Regions from separate parts of the Pseudogulbenkiania sp. MAI-1 genome, predicted to be linked through region 4. Evidence: predicted binding sites of a transcription regulator. Region 4 holds the regulator's gene; each other region holds the start of a gene.
What was found. Region 4 encodes sigma-54, which starts transcription at its own class of promoters, with help from an activator protein. Its sites were predicted from a motif close to CTGGCACGCTTCATGCTT; they were not measured.
Positions count from the first base shown of each region.

Region 1: the regulator sigma-54 is predicted to act here: its motif matches at 1,481-1,498, upstream of flgB (flagellar basal body rod protein FlgB).
Region 2: the regulator sigma-54 is predicted to act here: its motif matches at 2,630-2,647, upstream of glnA (glutamate--ammonia ligase).
Region 3: the regulator sigma-54 is predicted to act here: its motif matches at 2,077-2,094, upstream of PSEMAI1_RS0107655 (dicarboxylate/amino acid:cation symporter).

Region 1 covers NZ_AZUR01000001.1:1,606,044-1,610,193, forward strand. Annotated here, with positions in the region: gene tsaD (tRNA (adenosine(37)-N6)-threonylcarbamoyltransferase complex transferase subunit TsaD) at 1-781, opposite strand, end outside; gene PSEMAI1_RS0107445 (OsmC family protein) at 886-1,305, shown strand; gene flgB (flagellar basal body rod protein FlgB) at 1,524-1,934, shown strand; gene flgC (flagellar basal body rod protein FlgC) at 1,937-2,347, shown strand; gene PSEMAI1_RS0107460 (flagellar hook assembly protein FlgD) at 2,365-3,060, shown strand; gene flgE (flagellar hook protein FlgE) at 3,096-4,150, shown strand, end outside.
Region 2 covers NZ_AZUR01000001.1:788,647-792,796, forward strand. Annotated here, with positions in the region: gene glnL (nitrogen regulation protein NR(II)) at 1-364, opposite strand, end outside; gene PSEMAI1_RS0103610 (DUF4124 domain-containing protein) at 462-959, opposite strand; gene glnA (glutamate--ammonia ligase) at 1,144-2,562, opposite strand; gene PSEMAI1_RS0103620 (rhodanese-like domain-containing protein) at 2,842-3,294, shown strand; gene aroE (shikimate dehydrogenase) at 3,411-4,150, shown strand, end outside.
Region 3 covers NZ_AZUR01000001.1:1,645,778-1,649,927, reverse strand. Annotated here, with positions in the region: gene PSEMAI1_RS0107660 (ATP-binding protein) at 1-421, opposite strand, end outside; gene PSEMAI1_RS0107655 (dicarboxylate/amino acid:cation symporter) at 555-1,856, opposite strand; gene speA (arginine decarboxylase) at 2,316-4,150, opposite strand, start outside.
Region 4 covers NZ_AZUR01000001.1:3,439,741-3,443,890, forward strand. Annotated here, with positions in the region: gene lptC (LPS export ABC transporter periplasmic protein LptC) at 1-158, shown strand, start outside; gene lptA (lipopolysaccharide transport periplasmic protein LptA) at 148-669, shown strand; gene lptB (LPS export ABC transporter ATP-binding protein) at 666-1,394, shown strand; gene PSEMAI1_RS0116100 (RNA polymerase factor sigma-54) at 1,400-2,803, shown strand; gene hpf (ribosome hibernation-promoting factor, HPF/YfiA family) at 2,871-3,200, shown strand; gene ptsN (PTS IIA-like nitrogen regulatory protein PtsN) at 3,319-3,780, shown strand; gene hprK (HPr(Ser) kinase/phosphatase) at 3,773-4,150, shown strand, end outside.

The DNA of each region.
Region 1 (4,150 bases), 1.8 Mb from region 4:
TCAGTGCCTTCAGCGATTTGCCGACCAGCACCTCGACGATGGCATCCTGGAAGGCGCGGCAGATGTCGTTGCGGGTCTGGGTGTCGATCGGGCCGTGCTCGGTTTCCTGATGGCGCACCAGCGTCAGCACGGCGGTCTTGAGACCGGAGAAGCTCATGTCGAGATCGTCCGACTTCAGCATCGGGCGCGGCAGCGTGAAGCGCTGCGGGTCGCCGCTTTCGGCCAGCCTCGACAGCGTCGGGCCGCCAGGGTAGTCGAGGCCGAGCAGCTTGGCGGTCTTGTCGAAAGCCTCGCCGGCGGCGTCGTCCAGCGTCTCGCCGAGAATCTCGTAATCACCCACGCCGCGCACTGCCATCAGCTGGGTGTGACCGCCGGAGACCAGCAGTGCGACGAAGGGGAAGGCCGGTTTCGGCTCTGCCAGCAGCGGCGAGAGCAGGTGGCCTTCCAGGTGGTGCACGCCAATCACCGGGATGTCGAGGCCGAAGGCCAGCGCGTTGGCGATACTGGCGCCTACCAGGAGCGCGCCGCCCAGGCCCGGGCCCTGGGTGTAGGCAATGGCATCCACATCCTGCAGCGTCTTGCCGGCCTCGGCGAGGCAGGATTCGGTCAGCGGGATGGCGCGGCGGATGTGGTCGCGGCTCGCCAGTTCCGGCACCACGCCGCCGTATTCGGCGTGCATCGCCATCTGCGTGTGCAGCTGATGGGCCAGCAGGCCCTGTTCGGTGTCGTACAGCGCGACGCCGGTTTCGTCGCAGGACGATTCAATACCCAGTACCAGCATGATGAAAGTTATAACGGGAAAATCTTTCCATTTTACCGGCGAATCTTTGTGAGCCCAAATCGGCGATGGTAGCCTTGCAGGCTTGATTGACCAGGAGAACAACAATGAAGGCCAAACTGAGATGGATCGACGGGGTGTGTTTCATGGGCGAGACCGGCAGCGGCCACGCCGTGGTGATGGACGGCGCGCCGGAAGGCGGCGGCCGTAACCTCGGTCCGCGCCCGATGGAGCTGCTGTTGCTGGGCACCGCCGGCTGCACCAGCTACGACGTGCTGAGCATCCTGAAGAAGTCACGCCAGGACGTGCACGACTGCTGGGTCGACATCGAGGCCGAACGCGCCGATACCGACCCCAAGGTGTTCACCCGCATTCATTTCCATTTCGTCGTGGTCGGCCGCGAACTGAAGCCCGACGCTGTCGAGCGCGCCATCAAGCTCTCCGCCGAGAAGTATTGCTCCGCCTCGATCATGCTGGGCAAGACCGCCGACATCACCCACGACTTCGAGCTGCGCGATCCCGCCTGAGCTGCCCCGCCGACCTGCCGCTTTGCCGCTTTGCCGCACGCCACCTCCGGGTGGCGTTTTCGTGTCTGCCGCCGGGGCGGCAATTGTTGCCGCCTTGCCGCCCTGTCCATGTTGCCGCCCCATCGTCCTCTAGGCGGAATCCAGTCATTTCAAGCCCTTATCCGAGGTGATCATGTTGGCATGAAAAATGCTTTTGGGGTGTCATCCAGGAGAAGGTCATGCTCGACAAGATTGCCCACTATTTCGATTTCCAGCAGCAGGCGCTCAATCTGCGCGCCAAGCGCGCCGAGGTGATCGCCAGCAACATTGCCAACGCCGACACGCCCAACTACAAGGCGGTCGATATCGATTTTGCCGCGGCGCTGCAATCGGCCCAGGGCAATCCGTCGCGCCTGGCCATGACCGTGACCGATCCGGCACACATCGCCTCGCAGCCGGCCACGGGCGGCAGCGTGGGCGCCGAACTCAAGTACCGCAGCGCGGTGCAGCGCAGCCTGGACGGCAACACCGTGGACATGGACGTCGAGCGCGCCGCCTTCACCGACAACGCCATGCAGTACCAATCCACGCTGACCTTCCTCAATCGCCGCATCTCCGGCCTGAACGACGCCATCAAGGGAGGCCAGTAAGCATGTCGCTCAACAATGTCTTCACCATTGCCGGCTCGGCGCTGACCGCGCAGTCGATGCGCCTCAACGTGGTGGCGAGCAACATCGCCAACGCCGAGAGCGCCACCAGCTCGACCGGCCAGCCCTACCAGGGCCGCCACGTGGTGTTCTCCGCCATCCCGGTGTCGGCCAGCCAGCCGCAGGTGGCCGGCGTGCGCGTGACTTCGGTGGTGGAGGATACCTCGCCGCCGCGCCTCAAATACGATCCGGGCAACCCGCTGGCCGACCAGCGCGGTTACGTGAACCTGCCCAACGTCGACCCGGTGGAGGAGATGGCCGACATGATTTCCGCCGCGCGCTCCTACCAGACCAACGTCGAATTGATGAACACCGCCAAGAACCTGCTGCAGAAGACCCTGCAGCTAGGCCAATAAGCCAGGAGAGCTGAGACATGGCCAGCAGCAGCGTCACTTCCACCTCCAATAACCCGTACTCCGTCCTGAATACCGGCAGCAGCGCCTCGTCGTCTTCGGCGACTTCGTCGGAAAGCATCCAGAACCGCTTTCTGACGCTCTTGACCACCCAGCTCAAGGCGCAGGACCCGCTGAATCCGATGGAGAACAACGAGATCACCTCGCAGATGGCGCAGATCAGCCAGGTGAGCGGGCTCGAGAATCTCAGCACTATGATTAACTCGCTGCTGCAGAGCCAGTACGGCACCCAGTCGCTGCTGGCGGCATCGCTGGTCGGCAAGACCGCGATGATCGACGGCAATACCCTCACGCTGACGGAAGGCGGGACGGCGCAGGGCGGCGTGATTCTCGACGCCGCGGCCAAGAACCTGGCGATTACCGTCAAGAATTCGAGTGGCGAGGTGATTGATACCCTCACCATGAGCGACGTCAAGGCCGGCCTCACCACGTTCGACTGGGACGGCACCGACAAGGACGGCAACCCGGTCGCCGCAGGCAATTACACCTTCAGTGTGGCGGCGACCAACGTGAGCGGCGGCAAGACCACCACCGTGGCAACCCAGTCGCTCTCCAACCAGCACGTCGATGCCGTGGTCTGGGACAAGGGCAGTCCCTATATCGTGACGCCGCAGGGCGAGCGCGTGGCGATCGCCAACATCGTACAACTGTCTTGATGCTGCAGTACTAACCGTTAGCAGGAGAAGAAGAAATGGGTTTTCAGCAAGGTTTGAGCGGTCTGGCAGCATCGTCGAAGCAGCTGGAAGTGGTCGGCAACAACGTAGCCAACGCCAGCACCAGTGGTTTCAAGCGCTCGCGCACCGAGTTTGCCGACATGTACGGCTCCAGCCTGTACGGCATGAGCAGCGCCCAGGCCGGTATCGGGGTGCGTACCTCCGGGGTCAGCCAGATGTTCGAGCAGGGCAACATCAATTCGACCGGCAACAACCTGGACCTGGCCATTTCCGGCAACGGTTTTTTCATCCTGAAGTCGCCCAGCAGCGCCTCCACCGAGAATGTCTACAGCCGCAGCGGTGCCTTCCAGGTCAATGCCAACGGCTTTCTCGTCAACGGCGACGGCTACAAGCTGCAGGGTTATGACGCCCTGGACGGGGTGATCCAATACACCGCCACCCCGGTCGACCTGCAGTTCGAGACCAGTCTGATCGCCCCGACCGCCACCAGCAACGTGGATCTGGGGGTCAACCTCAATTCCAGCGCCACCGCCAACGACCTGGCCACGGTGGGCGCCGTGGACCCGACCGATACCACTACCTTCACCTCGGCGACCTCGGTCAAGATTTACGACAGCCTCGGCAACACGCACGACCTGAGCTTCTATTTCATCAAGGGCACGCCGACCGCCACCGGTACCGACTGGACCGTAACCCCCTTCATCGATGGCACCGCGGTGAGTTCCCCCGCCACGCCGCAGACGCTGAGCTTCGATACCGACGGCAACTTGGTCAGCGGCGGTGCGTTCTCGGTCAGCTACGATGTGACGCCGCCCAACGGTAGCGCCACCATCCAGGTGACCAGCGTCGATCTGACCTCCTCGACCCAGTTCAATTCCTCGTTCGGGGTCAATTCGCTGTCGGCAGACGGTAACGCCCCCGGTACGCTGACCAGCATGAACATCAACAACCAGGGCATCATCGAGGCGACCTATTCCAACGGCAAGACCGTCTCTATCGGCCAGGTGGCGCTGGCCAACTTCACCAATGTCCAGGGGTTGCAGCCGATGGGCGGCAACCTGTGGAAGGATGT
Region 2 (4,150 bases), 2.7 Mb from region 4:
GTTCCTCGTTGGCGATCTTCAGCTGCTGGTCGAGCGGGCGCAGCTCCACCAGGGCGCGCGAACCGTCGTTGTCGATCGGCGTGATCGACAGCGCGACGTGCAGCGGCTGCTCGTTGTGCAGCAGTTTCAGTTCGAGGTCGTGTTCGATGAAGCTGACGTTGTTCTTGAAGGCGGTATCCAGCGCCTGCTTCAGCGCTGCACTGCTTTGGAACAGGCCGGTCAGTTGATGGCGCAACAACTCGCGCCGTCCCAGTGCCAACAGGTTTTCACTGGCGGGATTGACGTAGTCGAGCGAACCGTCGGTCCGCACGATCAGCACCGGGGTGTCGAGCAGCTCGAGCCCGGCAAAGCTGGATGATGTCATGGAAATCCGGTCGTGAAGTGTGTGTCCGCTATTCGTCTAGCAATATCCACGCCAGCACAGCGGACGGACACAAGCCCCTTACCGGTGATGGTATGCCTTATTTTGGTGCATTGGAAGCGGCCTGCCCCAATTCGCGGCGCAGCGCCTCGACGTTCTTCTGATGCTCGGTCACCTGCTCCTGCAACTGCTGTACGCGGTCGAGGTATTTCTGATAATTGCGCTCGTTGCCGAGCCGGGTGGCACGGCCCTCCGCCAGCGCCTTCTGGGCTTCGGTCAGCGCCTTCTGCTCGTTGGCCAATTCCTGTTCCAGGATCTTGCGCCGGCCGTTGTCGCGCTGCTGCTGGGTGGCGCTGTCGACGTTGGGGTAACGGCTGCTGAAGGGGGGCGTGCTGGGAGAGCTGGACGGGGCCGAGCTGCTCGGTTTCACCTCGTCGCTGCTCGAATAGGTCGACAAGGGTGACAGCTTGATCGGCGCACCACCCTTCATCGGGGTGTTCGAGAAGGTGACGTGGCCGCTCGGGTCGACGTATTTGTAGATGGTCTGGGCCTGCGCCAGGCTGCTCGCCAACAATAGGCAGAAAAGCATCGTCTTCATCGGAGAAGGGGGTCCTGCGTGGTCTATGCTGATAGGTGATTTCATCATAAGCAAATCCGCCTCGTCCGTCACATCGGGAGAGTCGGGGCGGGCGGCCGGCGCGTGCCGCTGGGGCAAGCGCCGGTATTTTAAAAGAAAAACGGCAGCCTAAGCTGCCGTTTGGTCCGTTTGCAAGCCGTTGTGATTACAGGCTGTAGTACATCGAGAATTCCACCGGGTGGGTGGTCATGCGGGTCAGGTTGACTTCCTGCATCTTCAGTTCGATGTAGGCGTCGATCCACTCGTTGGAGAACACACCGCCACGGGTCAGGAACTCGCGGTCGGCGTCCAGTGCGGCCAGGGCTTCGTCGAGCGAGGCGCACACGGTCGGGATCAGCTTGTCTTCTTCCGGCGGCAGATCGTACAGGTTCTTGTCGGCGGCATCGCCCGGGTGGATCTTGTTCTGGATGCCGTCCAGGCCGGCCATCAGCAGAGCCGAGAAGCACAGGTACGGGTTGGCCAGCGGATCCGGGAAGCGGGCTTCGATACGACGGGCCTTCGGGCTCGCCACGTGCGGAATGCGGATCGAAGCGGAACGGTTCTTGGCGGAGTAGGCCAGTTTCACCGGAGCTTCGTAGTGCGGAACCAGACGCTTGTACGAGTTGGTGCCCGGGTTGGTGATGGCGTTCAGGGCCTTGGCGTGCTTGATGATACCGCCGATGTAGTACAGGGCGTTCTCGGACAGGCCGGCATAGCCGTCACCGGCGAACAGGTTCTGGCCGTCTTTCCAGATCGACTGGTGCACGTGCATGCCCGAGCCGTTGTCGCCGACGATCGGCTTCGGCATGAAGGTGGCGGTCTTGCCGTAGCTGTGGGCCACGTTGTGAACCACGTACTTCAGGATCTGGGTCCAGTCGGCGCGCTGGGTCAGGGTGCTGAACTTGGTACCGATTTCGTTCTGGCCGGCGGTAGCCACTTCGTGGTGGTGCACTTCGACCGGCACACCCAGCTCTTCCAGCAGCAGTACCATGGCGGAACGCAGGTCCTGAGCGGAATCAACCGGCGGAACCGGGAAGTAGCCGCCCTTGATGCCCGGACGGTGGCCCAGGTTGCCGCCTTCGAACTGTTCGGCGGAAGCCCAGGCGGCTTCTTCGGCCTGGATCTTCACGTGGCAGCCGGACATGTCGGCACCCCAGGTCACGGAGTCGAAAATGAAGAATTCCGGTTCCGGACCGAAGTAGGCGGTATCACCGATGCCGGTAGTCTTCAGGTAGGCTTCGGCGCGCTTGGCGATGGAGCGCGGGCAGCGGTCGTAGCCCTTGCCGTCGGCCGGATCGATCACGTCGCAGGACATGAACACGGTCGGTTCGTCGAAGAACGGGTCGATCTTGGCGGTGGCCGGGTCGGCCATCAGCAGCATGTCGGAAGCCTGGATGCCTTTCCAGCCGGCGATCGAGGAGCCATCGAAAGCGTGGCCGCGCTCGAACCACTCTTCGCCGTCATTGAGGACGATGTGGGCCGGGATGGATACGTGCTGCTCTTTGCCGCGGGTATCGGTAAAGCGAAGATCTACAAACTTGACGTCGTTGTCCTTGATCAGTTTCAAAACGTCTGCAACCGCCATGGTGTTCTCCTGTTGGGCTACGTGCATCTACAGAGTATGCGTTGTACTAAGGGTTTGCGACTAAAACTAGCAGGAAGCGTGCCAGCCCGTTTCAATGGGCTTTCTCATTGTGGCACAAGCCTTGGCAGACTTGCACGTGCTGCGTCAGGCTCCGATTTGGTGCAAGTGGTCTGTGCTGTGCCCTGTATTGGTGCGTGCTGCTTGGTTTGCGCCAGAACGGGGCTTTCCCGATAATTATTGGTAGATCGGTAGTGTAATTCCCTTGCGAGGAGATTGACGATGAGCAAGATCAACGACATTCAGCGGCGCGGTGGTGAGCGCGGCCGCGACATGGGGCTGCCTTACGCCGGCGCACTGACGCCGGACGAAGCCTATGAACTGTTGCAGGGCATGCCGGAGGCCGTGCTGGTGGATGTGCGCAGCCAGGCCGAATGGCAGTTCGTCGGCGTCGTGCCGGAGGCGCTGCGCATCGAACTGCGCAGCTTTCCCGGCATGGTGCCCAACCCGAATTTTGCCAACCAGTTGCAGCAACAGGTCGACAAGGAAAAGGTCGTCCTGTTCATGTGCCGTTCCGGTGCGCGTTCCGACGAGGCGGCACGCCTGGCCACGGCCATGGGGTATGCCACCGTCTACAACGTGCTGGAGGGGTTCGAGGGCGACAAGGACGCCGAGCAGCATCGCGGCCGGGTCAATGGCTGGAAGGGGCGCGGTTTGCCCTGGATTCAGGGATAAAAGGTTGATGTTTGCCGGGCTTCGCGGCAAAGTGCTGAGTTGAAGAGTTTCCATTCAGGACGCCGCGCGAAGCAAGCGAATTGGCCGTCGTTGAGCAATATCGAGAAAGCAGAATCATGACCGACCGTTACGCCGTCATCGGCAACCCCATCTCCCACAGCCAGTCCCCCTTCATTCATGCCGAGTTCGCCCGCGCCTGCCAGCTCGACATCCAGTATGAAAAGCTGTTCGCCGAGCTCGACAAGTTCGAGCAGGTGGTCGGCGAGTTCGTCGCCGCGGGCGGCAAGGGCATGAACGTCACCCTGCCGTTCAAGGGCAACGCCTATCGTATGGCGACCGAACTGACTGAACGCGCCCGCGCCGCCGAAGCGGTCAACACGCTGACCTTCCGCGACGGCAAGGTCTACGGCGACAATACCGACGGCGTCGGTCTGGTGCGCGACATCGTGGAAAACCTCGACTTTCCGATCGCCGGCCAGCGCGTGCTGATCCTGGGCGCGGGCGGCGCGGTGCGTGGTGTGCTGGCGCCCATCCTGGAGCAGAAGCCGGCCTCGCTGACCATCGCCAACCGCACCCTGATCAAGGCCGAAGCCCTGGCGCACCAGTTCGCCGGCTGGGGCGAGATCAAGGCCGTCGGCTACGAACAGCTGGAAGGCCGGAGCTTCGACCTGGTGATCAACGCCACCTCGACCAGCCTCAACAACGAGCTGCCGCCGGTTCCGTACGGCGTGTTCACCGCCCGTACCCTGGCCTACGACATGGTCTACAGCAAGGGGCTGACCCCGTTCCTGAAGCGCGCCCAGTCGGAAAACGCCGGCATGCTGGCCGACGGCCTGGGCATGCTGGTCGAGCAGGC
Region 3 (4,150 bases), 1.8 Mb from region 4:
GGAAATAGTCGCGGAACGACAGGTCCTCGCCGACGTAGCTGTCGGCGCGGCGCCAATTGCTCGACGCCAGCACCCGCCCCTCGGTGTTGATCACGTAGATAGTGCTGGTCGAGGTCTGCTGGTTCAACTCTTCCAGATAACGGTTGGCCAAGGCCTGCGGGCCAGGAAACGGATCGGGCGAAGTCAGCACGTTGAGGATGCGCTCCTCCAGCCCGAGGATGTTCGGCACGAAGGTGTATTTGTCGATCTCGCTCTCCAGCCCACGCGCGTGCAGCTCCAGCTGGCGCGTGCCGCTGTCAGCCAGCGCCTCGATGCCGCTGCGCTCGCTCACCCGGTAGGTGGCGTAGCCGGTGGCCAGCATCATCCCGAGCACGACGGCGAGCAGGTAGGGCAGAAAACGTTTGGGAATACGGAAGATCACGATCAGGTCGGTTCAGACGATTCGGCAAATACGGTCATGTATCGTTCTAACACAGAGCCGCCAGCGAGGACAGCCCTGCAAGGAAAACGGCCTCGCGCAGGGAGGCCGTTCGGGGTAACGCTATAGAAGTCGATCAGGCGCGAGCCGGTGCCAGGTCGTCGACCTCGGCATCCGGATCGGTATCGTCGTCTTCCTCTTCGGTCACGGTGGCGCCCAGCGCGCCCTCGGACTTGGCCACCACGCAGGAGGCGATGGCGTTGCCAATCACGTTGGTGGCGGAACGGCCCATGTCGAGGAAGTGGTCGATGCCCAACAGCAGCAGCAGGCCGGCTTCCGGAATGTCGAACTGTGCCAGCGTGGCGGCGATCACCACCAGCGAGGCGCGCGGCACGCCGGCGATACCCTTCGAGGTCACCATCAGGATCAGCATCATGGTGATTTCCTGTGCCAGCGTCAGGTCGATGCCGTAGGCCTGGGCGATGAAGATGGTAGCGAAGGTACAATACATCATCGAACCATCAAGGTTGAACGAGTAGCCCATCGGCAGCACGAAGCTGGCCACCTTGCGCGAGCAGCCGAAGCGCTCCAGGCGCTCCAGCGTCTTCGGGTAGGCCGCTTCGGAGCTGGCGGTCGTGAACGCCAACAGCAGCGGCTCGCGCACCATCTTCATCAGCGTCAGCACGCGACGGCCGAGGAACAGGCTGCCGGCGGCGATCAGCACCAGCCACAGGACGCCGATCGACAGGTAGAACTCGGCCATGAAGGTACCATAGGTACCGAGAATGCCCAGGCCTTCCTTGGCCACCATGGCGGCGATGGCGCCGAACACCGCCAGCGGGGCGAAGTTCATCACGAAGCCGGTCACCTTCAGCATGATATGCGAAAGAGAATCGAGCATATCCACCACCGGCTTGGCTCGCTCGCCAATGGCAGCGCCGGCGCAGCCGAAGAACACCGAGAACACCACGATCTGCAGGATCTCGTTCTTGCTCATCGCCTCGACCACGCTCTTCGGAATGGCGTGGGTGATGAAGTCCTTCAGCGTGATGGCCCCCTTCTCGATGCCGGTAGCCGCGCTCACGTCCGGCAGCGGCAGGCCGATGCCGACACCCGGCTTGAGCAGGTTGACCATGATCAGGCCCAGGCTCAGCGAGATGAACGAGGCTGTCATGAACCAGGCCATGGTCTTGGCGCCGATGCGGCCCACGGTCTTGGCATCCTCCATCTTGGCGATGCCCACCGCCAGGGTGGAGAACACCAGCGGCGCGATGATCATCTTGATCAGACGCAGGAAGATGTCGGTCAGGATCGACACGTTGTCGGCGAACGACTTGATCGCGGCCTCGTCGGCGGCCATTTCACGCCATGCGTAACCGGTCAGAATACCCAGCACCATCGCGGCCAGGATGAAGGTGGTCAGTTTATTAAGTTTCACTAAGTGCCTCTCCAGTGAAGGTCTGCCCCGTGGCCGCCGTGGCGACCCGGGCGATGGAGCCGGTCTTGCCGACCGCCCCGCCTTTGCTCGTCCATCCGGCCGGCGGCCGGGTGAACCATTGGTTGGTCCCTGCCCGTGCGCGGATGCGCCGGGGCTGGAAATCGTCTTGTTGTCGGCCGGCCAGGGCGTGTGGGCGTCGCCCGGACCGGCGGCTCCTTAATTGCACGAAGCGTGCCAGCGCAGACCTCGGAAACGGCACCGCAATACACTGTTTTTGTTGCATTTTTTTTAATGACGGCGAGATGGCGACGGATCGGCGTAATCGCGCCGCTACAGACGTTCGGTTATCCGAACGAGGCATCAAAACGGAGGATGGCGACCGGGTAGCCGCCAAAACGGAAAAAGGCTGACCGAAGACGATGCTTCGGCCAGCCTTTCAGGGAGAGAGAAACGGGACGATCAGACCGACAGGTAGGACGACTGCTTCAGCCCGCGGCAGAACTCGGCGAAGTAGGTATTGCGCTCGTCGGCCGACAGCTTGGCGGCGCGCGCCTTCTCCTCGTAGCGGTTGAGGATCTCCTCCGGCGACAGGTGCACGTAGCGCAGCATGTCCTCGATGGTGTCATGCTCCTCCACGCCGGAGAACTCCAGGCGGCAGCCCTCGCGCACGAACACGTTGACCGAGTCGGTGTCGCCGAACAGGTTATGCATGTCGCCCAGGATTTCCTGGTAGGCGCCGACCATGAAGGCCGCGACCAGATACTCGTCGCCCGGCTTCACCTCATGCACCGCCATCGACGACTCGATGCTCTGCTGGTCGACGTAGTGCTTGATCTTGCCGTCGGAATCGCAGGTCAGGTCCTGCAGCACCGCCCGCCGCGTCGGCTGCTCCTGCAAGCGGTGCACCGGCATGATCGGCAACACCTGGTCGATGGCCCAGGTATCCGGCAGCGACTGGAACACCGAGAAGTTGCAGAAGTACTTGTCGGCCAGCTTGTCGGTCAGCTCGTCGAACACCTGACGCTGCGAGCGCTGGTGGGTCAGCTGCAACTGGCCATGCAGCCGGCGGCACAGCGCGTAGTAGAGCTGCTCGGCGGTCGCCTTGTCCTTCAGACTCAACCGCCCTTCCGCGTACATCTCGGCCACTTCCGCCACATAATGGCTGGCGCGATGATAGGTTTCGGTCACCATCTCCGCGTCGGTCAGCTTGGTCAGTTCATAGAGCTTCTTCAGCGGCGCCGCCAGCGTCTCCACATCGCCCAGCACCGGCACGTTCTCCGGCAGACGCTCGACGTCGGTCACGTTCATGATCAGCACCGCGTGGTGCGCGGTCATGGCGCGCCCGGACTCCGACATGATGCGAGGATGCGGCAGGCCGTTCTCGTCGCAGAACTCGGCCAGCATCGACACGATCACCTCGGCGTACTCGTCCATGTCGTAGTTGATCGAGCTGGCGTTGCGCGAATGGGTGCCGTCGTAATCGACCCCCAGGCCGCCGCCGACGTCGACGTGGTCGAGCGGCAGGCCCAGCGCACGCAACTCGCCGAAGTAGCGGATCGCCTCGCGGAAACCCAGGCGGTAGTCGGCAATGTTGGCGATCTGCGAACCCATGTGGAAATGCAACAGGCGCACGCAATCGGCCATGCCGGCCGCCTCCATCTTGCCGGCCACGTCGATCAGCTGGGACGCCGACAGGCCAAACTTGCCCTTCTCACCCCCGGTATCGGCCCACTGGTTGTCGGAGTTCAGCGACGACAGCCGCACGCGCACGCCGACCAGCGGACGTACGCCGAGCTTCTGCGCCTCCTCGATCACCAGATCGACCTCGACCTCCTTCTCGATCACGATGAACACCTTGTGGCCGAGCTTCTGCCCGATCAGCGCCAGGCGCACGAAATCGCGGTCCTTGTAGCCGTTGCAGGTGATGGTGCAACCCTTGGGCGCCAGCGCCAGCACCGCCATCAGCTCCGGCTTGGAACCGGCTTCCAGGCCAATCGACACATCCGGCGTGGCGATGATGCTCTTGATCACCGCCTCCTGCTGGTTGACCTTGATCGGATAAAGTGCGGTGTACTGGCTACCATAGCCGATCTCGGCGATGGCCTTGTCGAAGGCACCGCACAACCGCGTCACACGGTCTTGCAGGATGTCGGGAAAACGAACCAGCAGCGGCAGATCCAGGCCCTTGTCGGACAGCGCGTGCACCAGTTCGTACAGATCGATTTCGCAATTTTGCTGGCGGGTGTTGGGACGGACCTTGACGTGACCATCATCCCCAACCTCGAAATACCCCG
Region 4 (4,150 bases):
CGATGCACGTCGACATCGATAAGCGTCTGGCCCGCTCCGCGGCGCCGGTCACCATCCATTACGGCACGTCGGTAGCCCGATCGGTCGGCTTCAGCTACGATCAGCGCGCCGGCCTGTTGAAACTGCTCTCGAAGGCAAGAGTCGTCTATGCGAAATAAATTCACCCTGACGCTGGCCATGCTGGCCGGACTGTGCGCCACCACCGTCGCCCTGGCGGAAAAGGCCGACCAGAGCAAACCGATCGAAATCAACGCCAACAGCGGCACGCTCGACCAGCTGAAAGGCGTGACCGTGTGGGAAGGCAACGTCGTGGTGACGCAGGGCACGCTGCGCGTCAACGCCGACCGCGTCGTCGTCACCCGCGACGACAAGGGCAACCAGACGGTGCAGGCCACCGGCAAGGTAGTCACCTTCCGCCAGAAAATGGACGACAAGAACGAATACATCGAAGGCCAGGCCAGCCGCCTCGACTACACCGGCATCACCAACACCGCCGTGCTCACCGGCAACGCCCGCGTCAAGCGCGGTGAGGACCTGGTGATCGGCGAGGTCATCACCTACAACACCCAGAGCCAGACCTACCAGGTCAAGGGCGGCGCCGCCACCGGCCCCAACAAGGGCCGCATCACCGTCATCCTGCAGCCGCAAACCACCGGACAACAGCCATGACCGCCAGCGTACTGAACGTCACCCGGCTGAAGAAGCGCTTCAAGAAGCGCACCGTGGTCAAGGACGTCTCGCTCAGCATCGAAAGCGGCGAGGTGATCGGGCTGTTGGGCCCCAACGGCGCCGGCAAGACTACCAGCTTCTACATGATCGTCGGCCTGGTCGGGGCCGACGACGGCCAGATCCTGCTCGATGAGCAGGACATCACCCACTTCCCGATGCACCAGCGCGCACGCCTGGGGCTGGGCTACCTGCCGCAGGAAGCGTCGATCTTCCGCAAGATGACGGTGGACGAAAACATCCGCGCCATCCTCGAGATCGCCGGCCTCAAGGGCGAGGAACTGGAAAAGGAACTGGTGCTGCTGCTGGACGACCTCAACATCGCCCACCTCAGGGAGAGCAACGCGCTGGCGCTATCCGGCGGCGAGCGGCGCCGCGTCGAGATCGCCCGCGTGCTGGCCACCCGGCCGCGCTTCATCCTGCTCGACGAGCCGTTCGCCGGCGTCGACCCGATCGCCGTGATCGACATCCAGAAGATCATCTCCTTCCTCAAGGAACGCGGCATCGGCGTGCTGATCACCGATCACAACGTGCGCGAGACGCTGCGCATCTGCGACCGCGCCTACATCATCAGCGACGGCGCGGTGCTGGCCTCCGGCAAGCCGCAGGCCCTCGTCGACAATGAAAAAGTTCGCCAGGTTTACCTCGGCGAACACTTCCACCTGTAATCGCCATGAAGCAGTCGCTACAGCTCAAGGTCTCGCAGCAACTCACGCTGACCCCGCAACTGCAGCAGTCGATCCGGCTGCTGCAACTGTCCACCGTCGACCTGCAAACCGAAGTGGAACGCTTCCTGCAGGACAACCCGCTGTTGGAGCGGGGCGACGAACCGGCCGCCGAGAGCGCCCCGGCCGACACCGCCGGCGGCGAAGCCGAAGCGGAACGCCACGACACGGACAGCGGCGACACCGGCGGCGAACTGACCGACTGGGGTAGCGGCAGCCGGCGCAGCAACGACGGCGACGACGATTACGACCCGATGGCCAACGTGCCGCGCCCGGTCACGCTGCGCGAACACCTGCTGGCGCAGCTGGGAGAAATCGCCCTGCCCGAACGCGACAGCGCCATCGTGCAGCTCTTGATCGAAGAGCTGGACGAAGACGGCTACCTGACGACCGACCTGCAGGAACTGGCCGCCTCGCTGCCGCTGGAACTCGGCATCGAGGAAGACGAACTGGCGTTCGGTTTGAAACTGCTGCAGCAATTCGAACCGCAGGGCGTCGGCGCCCGCTCGCTGTCCGAATCGCTGGCGCTGCAACTGGCCCAGTTGCCGGACAGCACCCCCGGCAAGGCGCTGGCGCGCACCATCGTCAGCGAGCACCTCACCCTGCTGGGCAACCGCGACTATACCCGCCTGAAGCGCCTGCTCGATGTCGGCGACGTGGAACTGAAAGCGGCGCAGGCCCTGATCGCCCGCCTCAACCCCCGCCCGGCGGCCGGTTTCGGCGCCGACGACACCCGCTACATCATCCCCGACATCGCCGTGCGCCGCGTCAAGGGCCGCTGGCGCGCCGAGCTCAACAACGCCGCCGTGCCGCGCCTGCGCGTCAACCAGATGTACGCCCAGATGCTCAGCGAGAACCGCGGCGCCGGCGGCGAATTGAGCGCCCGCCTGCAAGAGGCCAAATGGCTGGTGAAGAATATTCAGCAACGATTTGACACCATCCTCAAAGTGGCGGAATCTATAGTCGAAAGACAGCAAGCGTTCTTTGAACACGGAGAAGTCGCCATGCGTCCGCTCATCCTGCGCGACATCGCCGATGAGCTGGAGCTGCACGAATCCACGGTATCCCGTGTGACGACGCAGAAATACCTGTTGTGCCCGCGCGGCCTGTTCGAGCTGAAGTATTTCTTCGGCAGCGCACTGGAAACGGACAGCGGCGGTGAATGCTCGGCCACCGCCATCAAGGCGCACATCCGCCAGATGATCGAAGCGGAAAACCCGGCCAAGCCCCTGTCCGACAGCGCCCTGGCGGACGAACTGGCCAAACAGGGCATACAGGTTGCCAGGCGCACGGTGGCGAAGTATCGTGAAGCCATGCAGATTCCACCGGTCAATCTGCGCAAGGTCCTCTGACCTTGAACTGAATCATCAGCATGCCCGGCAGCTTCTGCCGGGCAGTCAACACAAGAAGGAGTAAGGTATGAACCTCAAAGTAACCGGTCTCCACCTCGACGTTACCCAACCGCTGCGTGATTACATAGAAAGCAAACTCGAACGCGTGACCCGTCATGTCGACCATGTGATCGACGTGGCGGTGACCCTGTCTGTGGACAAGCTGGTCCAGAAGGCCGAAGTCAACGTGCACCTCTCCGGCAAGGACATCCACGTGGAGGCGACCGACGCGGACATGTACGCCGCCATCGACTTGCTGATGGACAAGCTGGACCGCCAGGTGCTCAAGCACAAGGAAAAACTGAGCGAGCACCGGGTGACGCCAGCCCCTTCCCCGGCCCCGGAAGCCACACTCTAAATCCTTGATTGGTAAAGCGGGAGCCGGGAGGTTCCCGCTTTGCTTTGCACGATCCTTTCTCTGTCACACCAAAGCAACGTAGAATCGTCAGGTTTTTGGCAGCTCTCAACAGACCCCTATGAGCCTGATCGGCAAAATCCTAACCCGGGACAATGTCCTGCTCGATCTCGACGTAGCCAGTAAGAAGCGCGTCTTCGAACAGGTGGGACTCCTGATCGAGAACACCCGCGGCATTGCGCGTAGTGAAGTGTTCGAATGCCTGTTCGCGCGCGAAAAGCTCGGCTCCACCGGGCTGGGGCAAGGCGTGGCCATTCCGCACGGCCGTGCCCGCGGCCTGAAAGAGGCTGCCGGCGTGCTGATCCGCCTCAAGTCGGCCATCCCCTTCGACGCCCCCGACGGCAAACCGGTCCAGATCCTGTTCGTGCTGCTGGTCCCGGAACAGGCCACCGACCTGCACCTGCAGGTGCTGTCCGAACTGGCCCAGGTTTTTTCCAGCCGGCCGCTGCGCGAGCAACTGCTGGCCGCCCAGAGCGCCGACGAGCTCTACACCCTGCTGACCGAATGGTCCCCCCATGCCTAGCATAAGCGTTCGCAAGCTCTACCACGACAATCAGCACAAACTGAACCTGAGCTGGGTCGCCGGCACCGGCGGCGCCGATAACCTGATCGGCAACGACGAACAGCGCCCGCTGTTGGCGCTGGTGGGCCACCTCAACTTCATCCACCCCAACCGGGTACAGGTACTGGGCCTGGCCGAGGTCGAATACCTCGACCGGCTCGAACAATCCGCCGCCAAGACCGCGCTCGACCAGCTGTTCCACAAGAGCATGTCGGTGGTGATGGTGGCCAACGGCCAGCCGGTACCCAAGCTGCTGCGCGACTACTGCCACACCCATAACGTGCCGCTGATGACCACGCCGCTGGAAAGCCCCTACCTGATGGATGTGCTG